DNA from 4 places in the Sporosarcina sp. E16_3 genome. Region 2 is predicted to be linked to each of the others. Evidence: riboswitches for the same ligand, from Rfam matches in the RefSeq annotation. Region 2 holds a riboswitch; each other region holds the start of a gene.
The links. A riboswitch is a leader RNA that binds a small molecule or an ion and turns the genes downstream of it on or off. The one in region 2 is predicted to bind S-adenosylmethionine.
Positions count from the first base shown of each region.

Region 1: another riboswitch for S-adenosylmethionine. It lies ahead of I2483_RS14120 (bifunctional homocysteine S-methyltransferase/methylenetetrahydrofolate reductase); the one in region 2 lies ahead of metK (methionine adenosyltransferase).
Region 3: another riboswitch for S-adenosylmethionine. It lies ahead of I2483_RS08800 (iron-containing alcohol dehydrogenase); the one in region 2 lies ahead of metK (methionine adenosyltransferase).
Region 4: another riboswitch for S-adenosylmethionine. It lies ahead of metA (homoserine O-acetyltransferase MetA); the one in region 2 lies ahead of metK (methionine adenosyltransferase).

Region 1 covers NZ_JADPRX010000025.1:23,910-28,052, reverse strand. Annotated here, with positions in the region: gene I2483_RS14120 (bifunctional homocysteine S-methyltransferase/methylenetetrahydrofolate reductase) at 1-1,732, opposite strand, end outside; SAM riboswitch class I at 1,891-1,999, opposite strand; gene I2483_RS14115 (hypothetical protein) at 2,356-2,553, shown strand; gene I2483_RS14110 (ABC transporter substrate-binding protein) at 2,998-3,948, opposite strand; gene I2483_RS14105 (iron chelate uptake ABC transporter family permease subunit) at 4,063-4,143, shown strand, end outside.
Region 2 covers NZ_JADPRX010000029.1:14,201-18,343, forward strand. Annotated here, with positions in the region: gene I2483_RS15040 (alpha/beta hydrolase family protein) at 1-155, shown strand, start outside; gene pckA (phosphoenolpyruvate carboxykinase (ATP)) at 271-1,857, opposite strand; SAM riboswitch class I at 2,040-2,157, shown strand; gene metK (methionine adenosyltransferase) at 2,348-3,544, shown strand; gene I2483_RS15055 (gamma carbonic anhydrase) at 3,826-4,143, opposite strand, start outside.
Region 3 covers NZ_JADPRX010000011.1:34,671-38,813, reverse strand. Annotated here, with positions in the region: gene I2483_RS08810 (methionine ABC transporter ATP-binding protein) at 1-616, opposite strand, end outside; gene I2483_RS08805 (MetQ/NlpA family ABC transporter substrate-binding protein) at 737-1,555, opposite strand; gene I2483_RS08800 (iron-containing alcohol dehydrogenase) at 1,593-2,693, opposite strand; SAM riboswitch class I at 2,795-2,914, opposite strand; gene I2483_RS08795 (GTP-binding protein) at 3,047-4,143, opposite strand, start outside.
Region 4 covers NZ_JADPRX010000031.1:6,894-11,036, reverse strand. Annotated here, with positions in the region: gene I2483_RS15565 (NUDIX hydrolase) at 1-418, shown strand, start outside; gene I2483_RS15560 (PP2C family serine/threonine-protein phosphatase) at 415-1,212, shown strand; gene I2483_RS15555 (hypothetical protein) at 1,385-1,564, opposite strand; SAM riboswitch class I at 1,748-1,855, shown strand; gene metA (homoserine O-acetyltransferase MetA) at 1,957-2,865, shown strand; gene I2483_RS15545 (hypothetical protein) at 2,927-3,685, shown strand; gene I2483_RS15540 (PepSY domain-containing protein) at 3,866-4,123, shown strand.

The DNA of each region.
Region 1 (4,143 bases), on a different contig from region 2:
GCGCCACATCAATCAATTCCTTAGAAACCTCTAAACCTTCTCTCGTAGACTGCTCACGATTCCCATCTAACAAAGCCATTCTTGCACGTACTTGATCCGTCAACTTAATGCCAGGTACCTCATTGTGTAGAAACTCGGCGTTTTGCGACGAGGTCAGCGGCATAATTCCAATGTAAATTGGCGTCTCAATATGTTTTGTCGCCTCGTATACTTCAATAATCTTCTCCGCGCTATAGATAGGCTGCGTGATAAAATAGTCGGCTCCAGCTTCTATTTTTTTCTCTAATCTTTCCACGGCGCGATCTAAATGCCGCACATTCGGATTAAAGGCCGCTGCCACAGTAAAGGACGTCTTCTGTTGCAATGACTTCCCAGACTTGGAAATGCCTTCATTGAATTGCTTTATGAGTTGGATCAATTCAAAAGATGTCATATCGAATACAGACGTTGCTCCGGGGAATTCACCGATTTTTGTAGGATCCCCCGTAATTGCCAATAACTCAGTGATACCTAATGTGTGTAATCCCATGAGATGTGACTGCAATCCAATTAAATTGCGATCACGACACGTAATATGGACAAGAGGCGTTGCACCAATATTTTGTTTAACAAGTGACGCCATTGAAGCATTACATATTCTTGGTGTTGCCAATGAATTATCGGCCAATGTAATGGCATCCACACCAGCATCCTTTAACGCCTGCGCCCCCTTAAAGAACTCACTCGTATTTAAATGTTTGGGTGCATCAAGTTCAACAATTATCGAATGCCTTTTTTTCACTGTTTCAAGCAATGTTGGCAGTTTCGATTCCTTTGACGGTGACTCTACAATCCCTATTTCCGCTTCCTTCTTTTCAATAAATTTCTCTTGAATCGGTTCACGATTTGTAAGTCCCTTCACAAGTGCACGAATATGTTCTGGCGTCGTACCACAACATCCACCTATTAAACTGACCCCTTCTTTTCGAAAATTCATTGCTAATTTCTCAAAATATTCAGGCTCATTTTCATAAAACAATTTCCCATCCTTATATCCTGGATAACTAGCATTTGGATACACTGAGAGTAATGCACGCTTCATTAATGGAACCGTTTCTAAAGATTCAAGCATATGATGGGGACCGAGGCGGCAGTTGACACCAACGATATCCGCGCCTAGATCTTCCAACTGTTGCAAAGCATCCGCTAGCTCCAACCCATTTTGAAGTACCCCAGCTTCATGCATCGAAACGTTCGTAATAATTGGGATATCTGTCTCCTCACGTGCAATTTTCAGCACCGTTGTTAATTCATCAAAATCGTAATAAGTTTCTAAAAGTAGGCCATCCACTCCTTCTAGAAGTAGGCAATACAATTGTTCCCTAAAGCTGCGCTTGATTTCCTCCTCGGTACCAATGGATGTTCGAGACCCATGAATACCCCCGATAGTCCCTAGGATGAACGTATCTTTACCAGCGGCTTTTTTGGCAATTTGGACTGCTGCTTTATTTATTTTTTTTACACTGTCCTCCAAACCATAACGTGCTAACTTAATATAATTGGCGCCATACGTATTCGTTTGAATAATATCCGCACCTGCCTCTATATAGGCCCGATGGATGTGAAGCACTTGTTCAGGATGCGTCAAGTTCAGCTCCTCAAAACATAGATCCACACCGTGTGTATAGAGAAGAGTTCCCATTGCTCCATCACCAATCAAAATGCGTTCTTTCATAGTCTCTACTAAATTCATTACTATCACTTACTCCTTTCACTTTCCTCGAGTCCCGCCCCAAAACTTTTTCCTCGTTCTTTAAAATAAGTTACTTATTGGAATAAATTATTAAAATAAAAAAGAGCCTCTTCCTGTGTTACATAAAGGAAGTAGACTCTAAATCTGAATAAGTCTTCTCCTCATCTACCAAGTCGTTTTATCGACTTGCTGGAATTAGCACCATGCCACAAAATGGCGGTTGCTGAGGTGTCATCGGGCCAGTCCCTATACCTCTCTAGATAAGAAAAACTATTAAGTTGGTTTTGCTTCGTTACGTTATTACAGACTTTACATCATTGTTGGAAAATTAGCAACACATTTACATAAATTAATTAATTGTTTCATAGTTTCAGTTTGTTTTTTCACCCAAACACCCTAGTTACTTGAATAGGATTTTGCTATCCTTGATATAATTAATCAAGTCCCCTCAGCTACACTCACCGATTTCATTCAAGAAAAAGAGAGCTGAACGCACATAACAATATTACGACTAATGACCACCGTCCCCACCATAACCCTGCATATAATAAACTATAAGAACAATAACGAACGACCAGTATACTCAGTTGTTGTTCCCATCAAATTGAAGGGAGGTCATTGACTTGAAAACTTCCTTAGGCATCTGGATTGGTTGGCTAGCAATAATTTTAGCGGCTGCAGGGTTCTTTTATGCACCTTATTGGTTAGGTGGTGGCGCACTCGTTTTAGGCTTAGTCTGTTTAGCTTCTCCACAAAAAGCATTGGCATGGATTTCAATCCTGCTTGGAGCCATTGTGATAGTAATTACGATGTTCCAGTAGCTGGATCATTAGTGATAGTTCAAGGCGTGTTTGGGTTCCCCACCATACATGCCTTTTTTATTTCATTTGATTTGTATGCTTGCGATCTATTATGTAGTTTGAAATAGAGAATTTCATTGAATTCGCTACAGCGCTAGGGGATGCCTCCCGCGCTAAGCCAAGCAGCTACGCCGCCTTACAAGGGCTCCGGCTACCCCTTGTAAGGCGCCTTCGCTCAGTTTATTATAGGTATTTCATTTGTTCAACATTTATAGTTAACTTTTTCGCAGTCCAGCCACATGAACGGGACCCCAAAACGTCGTTTGTGATAAAGTATCATAAAAAAGAAGCGGTGGAAAAGTAAATTATGTATAAGAAAAAAGCCCTGTGAAGCGAGTAAACATCGCATCACCAGGCTTTTTTCTGTTTCGACTTTTTTTGTTATTTTATTTCATTTCATTAATATTACTTCCTCAAGAAGTAATCCTCAATATCATCTAGCATTAAGTTCGCTGCTAAAACACCACCAGCAGTGTTCCAAATGATATCATTTACTTGTGAGACGTTTCCACTTTTCGCGACATTTAGATTTTTAAATAGTGGATCCTCAATCCAGTCGTTTGTAAGCTTCGTTGCTTCGTTATCCCCAGTTTCATAAGTAAAGTAAAAGAGTACATCCCCGTCCATTGCAGGAATCCGTTCTTTCGTAAGACCTTTTTCAGCAAAATCATCCACATCTTGTCCATCTGCACGCGCAAATCCAAGTTGATCTAGAATCACACCTGAGAAGGAATCTTTATGGTAAATGCGTACATCTCCCGCCATAAAGCGAACCATTGATATTTTTTTCTTCGTTTGGTCCCCTAATTCAGTTTTGATTGTTTCAACGCGATTATTATATGCACCTAATACCTCATTACCTTTTTCTTCTTGATTTACTGCTTTCGCATACAATTTAAAGTTTTCCTGCCAATCCCCGCGAAGTGTTTCTGCAAAAACAGTTGGGGCAATTTTACTTAACTGTTCGTAAACTGCTTCATGGCGCATTTTATTCCCGATGATCAGATCTGGTTTTAAAGATGCTATCTTTTCTAAACTTGGTTCTGATTCAACACCCACAGATTCAGTACCTGTCATGTCCATATGATCATACCAAACTTTTTCAGCGGGTGATTGAACTGCACCTACAGGCTGAATTCCCATTGATAGAAGGGCTTCAGCCCCTTCATTTGTTAAGATTACGATACGTTTTGGTGTTCCTTTTACATCTGTACTCCCCATTGCATGCTCGACAGTATATGATTCCACATCAGCTGGTTGTGCACTCTCACCTGAATCTTTTGACTCCTTAGTAGCCCCACAAGCCGCTAATACAAGAATACTCATAATAAATATGAGGGATATTATTTTTCGCATGTTCATTTTTCCTCCTGTTAATTGAGAATGAAAATCATTTACACTTAGTATCCTATATGCTAATATATTTCATGTCAACAGTTAATTGAAAATAATTCTCAATGAAGTGAGGAAATCATGATACATACATCAAGGGGTAAGTGGATTGCTCTTATCATAAGTAGTTTAGCTTTCATTCTTTGTTTTTTTTCAAGT
Region 2 (4,143 bases):
TTCAACAGGCGGTATTGCTGGAAAACGCACTGCGTGAACATAAAAAAGTGTACGAGACATGGTATTTCCCAGCGTATACGCACTTCATACCGCCCGTCATGAATGCACAGCTTGTTCGTGATTTATGTGGTTGGATGAGGAGACAAGGGAAATAAGTGGTTTTTTGAATAAAATGAAGTTGCCTTTAGAGGTACGGATCTGCAGTTACAAATCCAATGCACAAAAAAACAGTGTAGCACATTCAATGTGCTACACTGTTTAATTTGATAATTATGCAATTGGTCCGCCTTTGAGCGTAATCTCTTCAGATACCATACCGAATTTCTTAAAGTTCTCATGGAACATGTTTGCCAATTCGTTTGCTTTTACGTCGTAAGCTTCGCCGTCAGCCCATGCATTGCGAGGGTTCAACACTTCTGTGGGAACGCCTTTAATGGATGTTGGCATTTCAAGACCGAATACGCCGTTCGTTTCTGTTTCAACGTCGTTCAGTTCTCCTGCAAGAGCTGCCTGAACCATAGCGCGCGTATATTTAAGACTCATACGTTTACCAACGCCGTAGACGCCGCCAGTCCAGCCTGTGTTAACAAGGAAAACTTGTGCATCATGTTCATCAATTTTCTTCCCAAGCATTTCAGCATATACTGTCGCTGGAAGTGGAAGGAAAGGTGAACCAAAGCATGTTGAGAACGTTGCTTCAGGTGATGTAACGCCACGCTCAGTTCCTGCAAGTTTCGAAGTGAAACCACTTAGGAAGTGATACATTGCTTGCTCTTTTGTTAATTTCGAGATTGGAGGTAATACGCCGAATGCATCTGCTGTCAGGAACACAATTGTTTTCGGATGACCAGCAACAGAAGGGTCAACGATGTTATCAATTGCTTGGATAGGATAAGCCGCACGCGTGTTTTCAGTCAATGAACCATCATCGTAATCAGGAATGCGTGTTTCCGGGTCTACGACAACGTTTTCCAAAACGGAACCAAAACGAATTGCGCCGAAAATTTCAGGTTCTTTTTCTTGTGATAAATTAATACATTTTGCGTAGCAACCGCCTTCGATATTGAAGACGCCAGTGTCAGACCAGCCGTGCTCGTCATCGCCGATCAATTTACGGTTTGCATCTGCAGAAAGTGTTGTTTTACCTGTTCCAGAAAGACCGAAAAATAGTGCAACATCGCCGTCTTCACCAACGTTTGCTGAACAGTGCATTGGCATAATACCTTTTTCAGGAAGCAAGTAGTTCATGATTGAGAAGATTGATTTTTTCATTTCGCCAGCGTATTCAGTTCCGCCGATAAGAACAATGCGTTTTTCCATCGATACGATAATGAATGTCTCAGAATTCGTACCATCGATTGCAGGATTTGCTTTAAATGAAGGAGCCGAAACGATTGTGAATTGTGATTCATGTTTCATGAGCTCTTCTTCAGTTGGGCGGATGAACAAGTTGTGAACAAACAGGTTATGCCATGCAAATTCATTCACAACTTGAATGGATAATTGTGAAGCTGGATCTGCGCCAGCGAAACCTTTGAAGACGAACAGCTCGTCTTTTGCTTTTAAATGTGTAATTACTTTAGTATATAATGAATCAAAAATTTCAGAAGAGATTGGACGATTGACGTTGCCCCAATCGATTTTGTCTTTGGAGGACGCTTCCTCAACAATATATTTGTCCTTTGGTGAACGACCTGTATATTTTCCTGTCTGAGCCGTAACCGCTCCATCTGATGTCAATTGAGCTTCACCACGTGAAATAGCTTTTTCAACAAGTTGTGGAACTGAAAGTTGAATGTTTACATTCTTACCAGAAAGAAGTTTGTTAAGGTCATCACTAATTTTCGCAGATATCATAAGTATGTACCGTCCTTTGCATATAGTCCCAATCAATTGGGTGTCATCACATTATTGAATTAGTATAACACATTAAGAATAATAAACTATACTAATTCAAACCTCAAGTATTTATACGTGAAATGGGTAAAAAGATTTGACATGCAACAGGATTTTTCGTAGCATATATAGTTGAACGGATACTCTTATCCCGAGCTGGTGGAGGGGTCAGGCCCAATGAAACCCGGCAACCTGCAAAGACATTTTGTCTGCGCGAAGGTGCCAAACCTGTAGCAAGGCACGGTCCTTGTATGATAAGAGTGAAAGGTGCTTATGAAATCATGCCTTTCCTCATGTATTAGTACGTGAGCGAAGGGCTTTTTATATGATATCGCCCTTAATCCTCGTGTATAGAGCTCGCAATGGCTTGTAGTCTCTTCTATATAGAAAAGACTCTACATGGGACATATGAGTACCGTATCAATCTCGTAGGATATAAGGAGGAAATAAAATGACAAACCGCCGACTATTTACTTCAGAATCGGTAACTGAAGGACACCCAGACAAAATGTGTGACCAAATTTCGGATGCTATTCTAGATGCTATATTGGCAGAAGATCCGAATGCGCGTGTTGCATGTGAAACGACAATTACTACAGGGCTTGTCCTTGTTGCAGGGGAAATTACGACGACAACATATGTCGATATTCCGAAAGTTGTGCGTGAAACTGTTAAAGAAATTGGTTATGTACGTGCGAAATACGGTTTTGATTGGGAAACATCTGCGGTTTTAACTGCAATCGATGAGCAATCAGCTGATATCGCAGCAGGCGTTGACCAGGCACTTGAAGCACGTGAAGGTTCGATGACTGATGACGAACTTGAAGCAATTGGAGCAGGTGACCAAGGTTTGATGTTCGGTTACGCTTGTAATGAAACACCGGAACTGATGCCGTTACCAATCAGCTTAGCCCATAAATTATCATTCCGACTTGCACAAGTGCGTAAAGATGAAACGCTTACGTATCTACGCCCGGATGGGAAAACGCAAGTGACTGTTGAATATGATGAAAACAATAAACCTGTACGAATCGATACAATTGTTATTTCAGCGCAACATCACCCTGAAATAACACTTGAGCAAATCCAAAGTGATATTAAAGAATTCGTCATTAACCCGGTTGTACCAACTGATTTAATTGATGAAGACACGAAGTACTTCATTAATCCAACTGGCCGTTTCGTAATAGGGGGACCTCAGGGAGATGCAGGACTTACTGGCCGTAAAATCATCGTCGACACATACGGTGGCTATGCGCGTCATGGAGGTGGTGCGTTCTCTGGGAAAGATGCGACGAAAGTGGACCGTTCAGCTTCATATGCGGCTCGTTATGTTGCGAAGAACATTGTGGCTGCAGGACTTGCAGATCGTTGTGAAGTGCAACTAGCTTATGCAATCGGTGTTGCACAACCCGTATCGATTTCTATTGATACATTTGGGACAGGCACTGTAGATGAAAGCAAACTTGTTGAGCTTACGCGTGGACTGTTTGACCTTCGTCCAGCAGGTATCATCAAAATGCTAGATCTGCGCCGTCCAATTTACAAACAAACAGCTGCATACGGTCACTTCGGCCGTACAGACATTGATTTGCCGTGGGAACAAACGGATAAAGCTGGAGCGTTGAAAGAGTTAGCAGGGAAATAATTTAGTATAAACGCCGGAAGCCAGGGTCTCTCTGTCTTCCGGCTTTTTTTCTGTCGAGGATGTTTGGTTTGGCGTAGTGTACACACTCTCATTAGACGAGCAATAATCAACTGTTACAATTGTTATAAAGTAAACACGATTGAGGAGGAGAAAGTATGGGGGCTTTAAGCTTAATAGGTTTGTTGCTACTAGTTGGGGTTGTTTTGTTTTTTGTGCTAATTGGCTTAGTGATCTTTTTATACGTAAAAAAATAAGAGCTGCCTTCAAGGGCAGCTCTTTCATTAGTGTTGCAAACTCTTATAATACTGCCCTTTTTCGGCGTACTCCTGAACAATCCGTTCCATATCCGCACGATCTTCGTCATTCAGCTCACGCACAACTTTGGCTGGCGACCCGAGTGCTAGCATATTCGGCGGAATCTTCTTACCAGGCGGCACGAGACTGCCTGCGCCAATGAATGCCCCTTCGCCAATTTCAGCACCGTCCAAAATAATAGAACCCATGCCGATAAGTGCCCCTTTTTTCACCGTACAACTATGTAACGTTACTTGGTGTCCGATTGTCACCTCATCTTCAAGTATAAGCGGGAACTGTGGGCT
Region 3 (4,143 bases), on a different contig from region 2:
TTTGTATCACGTTCATTTCATGTGTGATAAGTAAAATTGTGATGCCAAACTCTTCATTTATTTTTAATAGTAAGTCAAGGATAGAATCCGTTGTCTCGGGATCAAGTGCACTTGTCGCCTCATCGCTTAGCAATATTTCCGGCTCCTGCGCCAACGCTCTTGCAATTGCGACACGCTGCTTTTGCCCACCAGACAATTGAGAAGGATAATGATGATGCTTATCTTGTAAACCAACAATCGCTAAATACTTATTCGCACGTACTTTCACTTCTTCTTTATTGACCCCTAGAAGTTTTAACGGAATGGCAATGTTGTCGTAAACGGTTGCTGTTTTCAACAAATTGAAGCCTTGAAAAATCATTCCTATTTTTTGGCGTGTAGCACCTAACTTATTAGGGGAGAGCGCGGTTATTTCTTCACCGTTTATGACTATCTTTCCGCTCGTTGGCCGTTCAAGTAGGTTCACACATCGGATTAAGGTGCTTTTACCAGCACCACTGTAACCGATGACCCCATGAATCTCACCTTTTTTCACATGAATATTGGCATCGTTGACGGCTTTAACCTCTTTGCATTTTACCGTAAACACTTTCGAAACATTTTCTAATATAATCATATTTTTCGCTCCTTTCGAGAAAGAGAGGCGCAAAGGCATTATAAAAAATGCAAGCGTCCTCTCCTTACTTTGTCGCTATTTACTTTGAAATAAAGAATCCGGTTTAGCTAGCAAAAATAGTTACCAGGAAGGAATAATGGCTCCATCAAATGTTTCCTCGATGAATTTCTTTACTTCTTCTGAACGATATAAATCTATAAACTGCTGAACAACTTCTTCATCCTTAGATTCAGTTCTTACGGCAATAAGGTTCGCGAATGGAGAATCCTTTGGCTCGATAAAAATCGAATCTTTTGTTGGAGAAAGACCGGATTCTATTGCGAAGTTAGTATTAATAGCTGCAGCATCAAGTTCATCTAGTTGGCGAGCAATTTGTGCGGAATCAAGTTCAATAAACGCATAATTATTCTTGTTTTCATCAATATCATTTACGGTTGCATTTAGACCAACACCGTCTTTAATTGTAATAAGACCGGCGCTTTCAAAAAGCATAAGTGCACGTCCACTGTTTGTTGGATCACTAGGTAATCCGATTTTAGCACCGTTTTTTAGTTCGCTGATAGCCTTTACTTTAGATGAGTAAACACCCATAGGGAAGGTAACTGTGTCTGCTACTTTTACAAGATCCAAATTACGGTCTTTTACCATATGATCAAAGAAAGGTTCAGTTTGAAAACTGTTTATATCAATTTCTTTTTCAGCTAAAGCTACGTTTGGCATTACATAATCAGTGAATACTTTTAGTTCAATAGTCAATCCATCTTTTTCTGCCAGTTCTTTTACTTTCTCAACAATCTGTTCGTGAGGACCTGCCGTTACGCCGACAACTAATTTACCATCGCTTAGTAAATCTAAACCTTCTGACTTATCCTTGCCGCCACAAGCTGCAAGGGCCCCTACTACTAAAACCAATAAACTAGCTAACAACCACTTTTTCATATCGATTCTCCTATCCATCTCTGTTTTTTGTTGGTGCTTATGAATAATGTAGCTTTTCAATTTTCTGCATTGCAGTTAGCAAGCCTTCTTCAGTAATTCTTTTATTCATAAAGTGAATAGACTCTTGTGGCAGCAAAGCCTTTTTACTAATTCTTTTTAGAAGAACATGATCTTCTGGATCAATTGCTAAGTTTGTTAAACTTATAGGCAATCCCCATTCAAGATAATAACCCATTAGTTTTAGTAGTTCATCTTCCTTTTCTTCTAAAGCCAATTGGACTAGTATCCCGTATGCAACGAGCTCCCCGTGTAGAAAGCTTTTTGCTTCCTTCGCTTCGGTAAGTCCGTTATGTATGGAGTGGGCGCCTGCTACTCGTCCCGCTTTCCCACCAAATCCTCCAACCATTCCGCCAGTCATGATGATAGCTTCAATAACGCCGACTAATTCATCGGAAACATTGCCTGTAGAAGCAGATTCTAGGGCAGCCTTACTATCTTTTAGTAGGACATCCCTACATATGGCTGCCGAGAATTGTGAAACTTTAAGCCAAACTGGAAATTCCTCATTTTTATAAAATGACTCGATTAACGCATCTGCCTCGTAAAATTTTGCCAAAGTATCTCCAATACCAGCTTTTAAATAGTGAATAGGGGATTTGGCAATGATCGAAGGTTCAATGAGCACAAGTGTATTAGCTAAAGGGAATTCTGTATAATGTGTAAAAGTTCCCTTGTCATCGTAAAACACACTAAGCGGAGTCCATGCTGCACAAGTGGAAGCAATGCTTGGGATTAAGATTGACTTAATTCCAGCTTTTACAGCTGAAGCCTTAGCGATATCTAAAGCTGTTCCACCGCCGATACCAATTACGGCATCTGCTGCGTTTAAAGATAATTGACTAGCAATATCTTCAACTGTATGTAAAGTACAATGTCCTTCTATAAATGTAAAATTAGCACTTGCTCTTTTTACAATCTCATCAGGCAAGTAGGGATGTACAGCGCTCCAAGCCTTTTTCCCGGCTACAATGTGGAACTTCTGAATGCCTAGTTCCGATAAAAGAATTTCTAGATCCATTAGTACCTTTTCGCCGATTCTGTAATGGCCAGGTGCTCCTTTAACGACTGACTGTGTAATATCACTCTCTCCCTTCTATGTTGTTTACGTATCAACCAAATGAGAATAAAAAAATCCTCTCATCAAAGAGAGGATTGAATACACTTACGCTGCAAGTGTTTCTCTCATTTTTCAAAGTACAAAAGTACCTTGCTGGATTTGGCACCTTTCGTGTTTAGAAATTAAACGCGAATGGTTGCCGGGCATCGTAGGGCCAGTCCCTCTGCCGCTCTTAATAAGAGGCTTTTTATTAAATTAAGAATACTAGTAATAGTATATTCATTTGAAAGGATTGTCAATCACATTCTATTAAAAATTGTCGAAAGATGCCGAAAGTAATATATTGTATGACTAAAACAACAAGTAGTCTTCCCTTATAAACAATGCATGGCCTTATAGGCTTCATTCCAGGGGACTGAATAGCCTTTTCCTTTGGCCAAGAAAATAGAAGTGGACGAGTATTCGGGGTCCGCTTCTTTGTTATAACCAATTTCCTCAATGACTTGCTCCTGGTTGTGACAGCGGTCATAGCCCCCAAATAACAAGCTAAGCGTCCCTTTGCCGTGTGTGAACGAAGCAAAGGTGGCGCTGTAATTCATAAAGGTAGCGACTGGAACACGCCCTTTTACAATTACTTTTTCACCAATCGTTTCTGGTGGCTCAAAGCTGCCGTGTGCTTGTTGAATGTCTGACAGCACTCGTCCCATATTATCCAAATCCACTTTTACTTTGAAATCGTAATAGGGTTCGAGCAACGTATTGGAGGCTTGTTCTAGACCTTGTCGTAATGCCCGGAAAGTGGCCTCTCTAAAGTCACCGCCAGACGTGTACTCGTTATGGCTTCGTCCCGTCAGTAACGTTACTTTGACATCTGTGAGGGCTGAGCCGGTTAATAAACCATGATGCTCGCGTTCGAATAAATGGCTGCGTACTACGTTTTGATGACCGATAAGTAAATCGTTTGCATGGCAAACGTTGTTAAACTGTATGCCACTACTTCTTTCAGCTGGTTCGATTAAAAGATGGACTTCCGCGTAATGCCTTAAGGGCTCAAAATGACCATAACCCGTTACGGTCGTTTCAATGGTTTCCTTATACAGTATTTTAGGTTCGCCGAAAGAAACTTGAATCGAAAAACGCTCGTTAACAATTTGTTGGAGTACTTCAAGCTGGATGACGCCCATAACATGGACATGAATTTCTTGAAAGTGTTCATCCCAGAAGACGCGCAAAGAAGGATCTTCCGCATCGAGCAGGTTAAAGCATCGAAGCACTTCTTTGACATGGATGGAAGCGTCGAAAATCACTTTCGACTTAAGGGTAGGAATCATGTCAAAGGCGGCCTTTTCTTTTAGTGCTCCAACACCGTCACCAATGGATGCTTGGGTTAATCCAGTAACGGCGAACAGTTCACCAGCCTGAACATGGTCGATTGCTTTGAACTTATTACCGTTATAGACGCGTATCTGTG
Region 4 (4,143 bases), on a different contig from region 2:
CTACATTGTCAATGAGGAAGGACACGTATTATTGGTACGGAACAATCACCGGAATGATACATATGAAATGCCGGGTGGGCGACTTGAGCTTGGTGAAACCTTGAAAGAGGCGGTTAAACGGGAAGTGCTAGAAGAAACAGGTATCCACGCTGAAATCGGTGATATGACAGGCGTTTATCAAAATGTAACGTCGGGCGTCATCTGCATGGTTTTTCGGGGGAGAGCGATGTCAGGTGTACCGGCCGCGCAGCCTCCTGAAACGATTGACGCACAATTTGTTGACTTTGATAAAGAACAAGTAGAAGACTGGATAAAGCGCCCGCAATTTGCATCTAGAGTGGATGATGCTCGAAATGACGATCCGATTGCTTATGAAAGTTATGAAGTGAGACCATATCGACTGATTGAGCGCTCATGAATAATCTCTCTTGGGTTGGAAGTGAAGAGGACTTTGTCGATAAACGGGATGTTCGGTGGGTTAATCGTGTGGCGGTTGGTCGTTTTGGAGGTAATTCTTCAGCGGGACAAACCAAGAATGAAGATGGCTGCATTATTTGGCAAAATGGGGATTGGGAATTCGCAGCTATTTTGGATGCACATAAAAGTGCAGAAAGTGCGAAACTTGTCATTGACACAATTGAACAGCATAAAGAAGATTTTGTAGAAATTTTAGAAATGAAGGAATCTCTGGATTTTAAATATTTGGAAGTGATACTACTTAAAATTTTTCAATCCGAGAAATTTCTGGATAAATGCAGGCGTGTCACAGGAGAAACGGCTTGTCTCATCATTGTCAGGAAAGCTAATTATGTATGGTGGTTTTCCGTTGGAGATTGCCTAGCATATGTATTACACCAGGACCTGATAGCCCTGAACCAATTTCAACTCAATCAAAGGCAGTTCTTTGAGTGGATTGGTCAAGTGAATACGTTTGGGCAAGCAGTACCATGCTACACGTCGGGGACGAGGGAATTGAGAAGAGGGAACAACCTTATTTTATTGTCGACTGATGGTTTAGTGGAATGCCCGGGGGAACCTTTTTCGGATCCGTCAAATCTTGTTGCTACACTGAATGAAAAAGAGCTTGATGAAGGTATTTCGCAGCTGTTGATGGAAATCGAAAGACAGAATGTACGAGACAGTACAACAATTATTGCGTGGAATGTGGAAGTAGAAAAGGAAGGCAGCATCCCGAGCAATCATTTTGGGTGAAGGGGAAAATCGCAGAAGGAAAAGAATTTGAAATCACCTGAGTTAAATGAAATCAAAGCTCTTTATATCAGATATAGGCTAAGGATAAATAATTCCCCGCACAAGAATGATACTTATGCGAGGTCTTATCTTTTACATGGCGGTTTTCAGTAGATCTTCTTAAGAAAAGAATTCATTTTCTCTTCTTTTCATTTGCGTTCATTCGTTCGCGTTTTGGTTGCAGGGAACGGAGTTCAGCAAACTCGCGGGCCATTTCTTCTTTCATGTCAGCCGGTTTTATTTTTTGGTTTTTCGGCGTTTGTGGTAATGACCGTGCGTTATTTCCACCAGTTTTGTTGTCATCTCTTCCCATTCTAACAACTCCCTTCATTTTTTCATTGCCTCGTTAATATGGCTTTCTAAAGTAATATTATTCAGCAACTTTCATGTTGGATTAACGGGAAAATTAAAATAAATATATTTCTTGCGGTGATTATCATCAAAAAAGACGGTTTACAATAGTGGTTTTAATAGTATAATAGTAAATAATTGAATATTCTTATCAAGAGAAGCTGAGGGATATGGCCCTATGAAGCTTCAGCAACCTCTGACATTGTCAGGAAGGTGCTACCTCCAACAAGATTTTTTTCTTGAGAGATAAGAACAGAGAGCCAAAATAAACCCTCTTTTCTTGTTTTATAGAAAAGTGGGTTTTTTATGTTGAATAATGAGATTCAAACCAAAGCGAAAAGGGAGAGATGACAGATGCCGATCAACATACCAAAACAATTGCCAGCAGGGGAACTATTAAAGAAGGAAAAAATATTCGTGATGGATGAGGAACGCGCAACATCCCAAGATATACGTCCTATGAACATCGCTATTTTAAATTTAATGCCTGAAAAAGAAAGAACCGAGTTGCAGCTACTACGTCTATTAGGAAATACACCGCTACAAGTAAATATTACGTTTATGAACACGGCCACTCATGATTCAAAAAACGTTAGTAAAACACATTTAAATGCATTTTATACGACATTTGAACAAGTGAAACATCGTCGTTTCGACGGATTAATCATTACGGGTGCCCCAATAGAACATTTGGAATTTGAAGACGTTAATTACTGGAAAGAAATAACGGAGATTATGGAATGGTCAAAAGAACATGTAACTTCTGTTTTACATATTTGTTGGGGTGCTCAAGCGGCACTCTATCACCATTATGGAATCGAGAAATTTGAATTGCCGAAAAAATGTTCAGGCGTTTTTACGCATCGCCTATCCGATCCGACGATTAATCTTGCGCGTGGCTTTAATGATGAATTTAAAGCACCACATTCACGTTATACATCCGTTTCAACAGAGGAAATCGAAAATGAACCTCGTCTACACTTACTTGCCAAATCAGAGGATGCAGGGGCATTCATCGTCATCTCTAAAGACAATAAACATATTATGATTACAGGTCATTTGGAATATGATGCGGATACGCTGGCGGAAGAATATGCCCGTGATTTGCAAAAAGGAGTTGCCATTGATATCCCTGAAAACTATTTTCCAAATGATGATCCAAGCAAAGAACCATTGAATACGTGGCGCTCTCATACCCACCTGCTCTTCTCCAACTGGCTTAATTATTATGTGTATCAAGAAACACCTTATGAATGGGAATAACTACTTAATGACCCTTTTGTCGTGAATTGCATAAGCTAATACGATAAGGGGGTTATGAGGGATGGGGTTGTTTATAAACAGAAATGGGCACCCGGATGTTTTTAAAAATAATGTAGACATTTTAGGGATGAATCAAGAACACTACAAAATAGATCCATTAGCGGAATGGATGAAGGAACAGAGCGAAGCGACTCACTCAGTTGGCGATCAGTTCAATATCATGGAAACCTTACTTAAGCAACAGAAGAATTCACAATCCAATCAATTGAAATCAATCCATAATCGTTTGAATGAAATCAAGAAAAGTGATATCCGACATGAAAAATTTGGTATTGAGGTTATGGAATCATTAAAAAAAGTAGAAACAAAAAACGAAATGTTACAACGTACGTTAAAGCATGAGCGAATAATAAATCAAGAATTCATCGAGAAAGTGAATGAGGTCAGCCAGACAAATGAAGAAATTGTAAATCGTATGGAAACACTGACTTCTGCAAATGAGGAAATTGTGGTCAAAATGAATGAACAGTTAGATTACCAAAAGCTATTGTCCGAGCAAATATTGAAACAAAATGATGTACAAAAAGACATGATTAGTAGGTTGGACAACCAAGAAGGGATGCTAGGGAAAATAATAAGGCAACTGGATTATCTGCGCTTTGTCCTATTCGAGCGAACCCACTTTTTATCAGAGAAAATAGAGGGTAGCTATAACATGACGTCTTCATATATATCCAAATTATTGACTAGATCGGATCAAGTTTCAACGCGTCTAATGGCGAGCCAAAAGCAGGAAGAAACAGAGAAGAACGTTGATTAAAAGGGATGGCTATTTAATGATGAAAAACATCACCACTTTTAAGCAAGTCGAAAGTGAAAATCATGTACTTAGGCCAGATTAATTGTATTTTCAGTTATAAGTTCAGAGATTCAGCAGATATTCGCCGATCCTTGAATAGAATCTTAAGGACAACGGGATAATCGAATTGGAGGAGATTGGGTGACAAATCAAAATCGACATAATCAAAATCAACATTGGCATGAACATTATCAGAACCCACAATACCGAAGGATTACAATCAATCAGGCGATGGCCATTGCATTGGAACGTGTTCCAGGCCAGGTCGTAAAAGCGGAATTGGATTACGACGATGGAATGTTAGTATATGAAATTGACGTAAGAACGGCAGAAGGTTATAAGTATGAAGTGAAAATTGATGCGAATACAGGTGCAATCCTCAGAGTGAAACTAGATTAATAAAATAATATGTGAAAAGC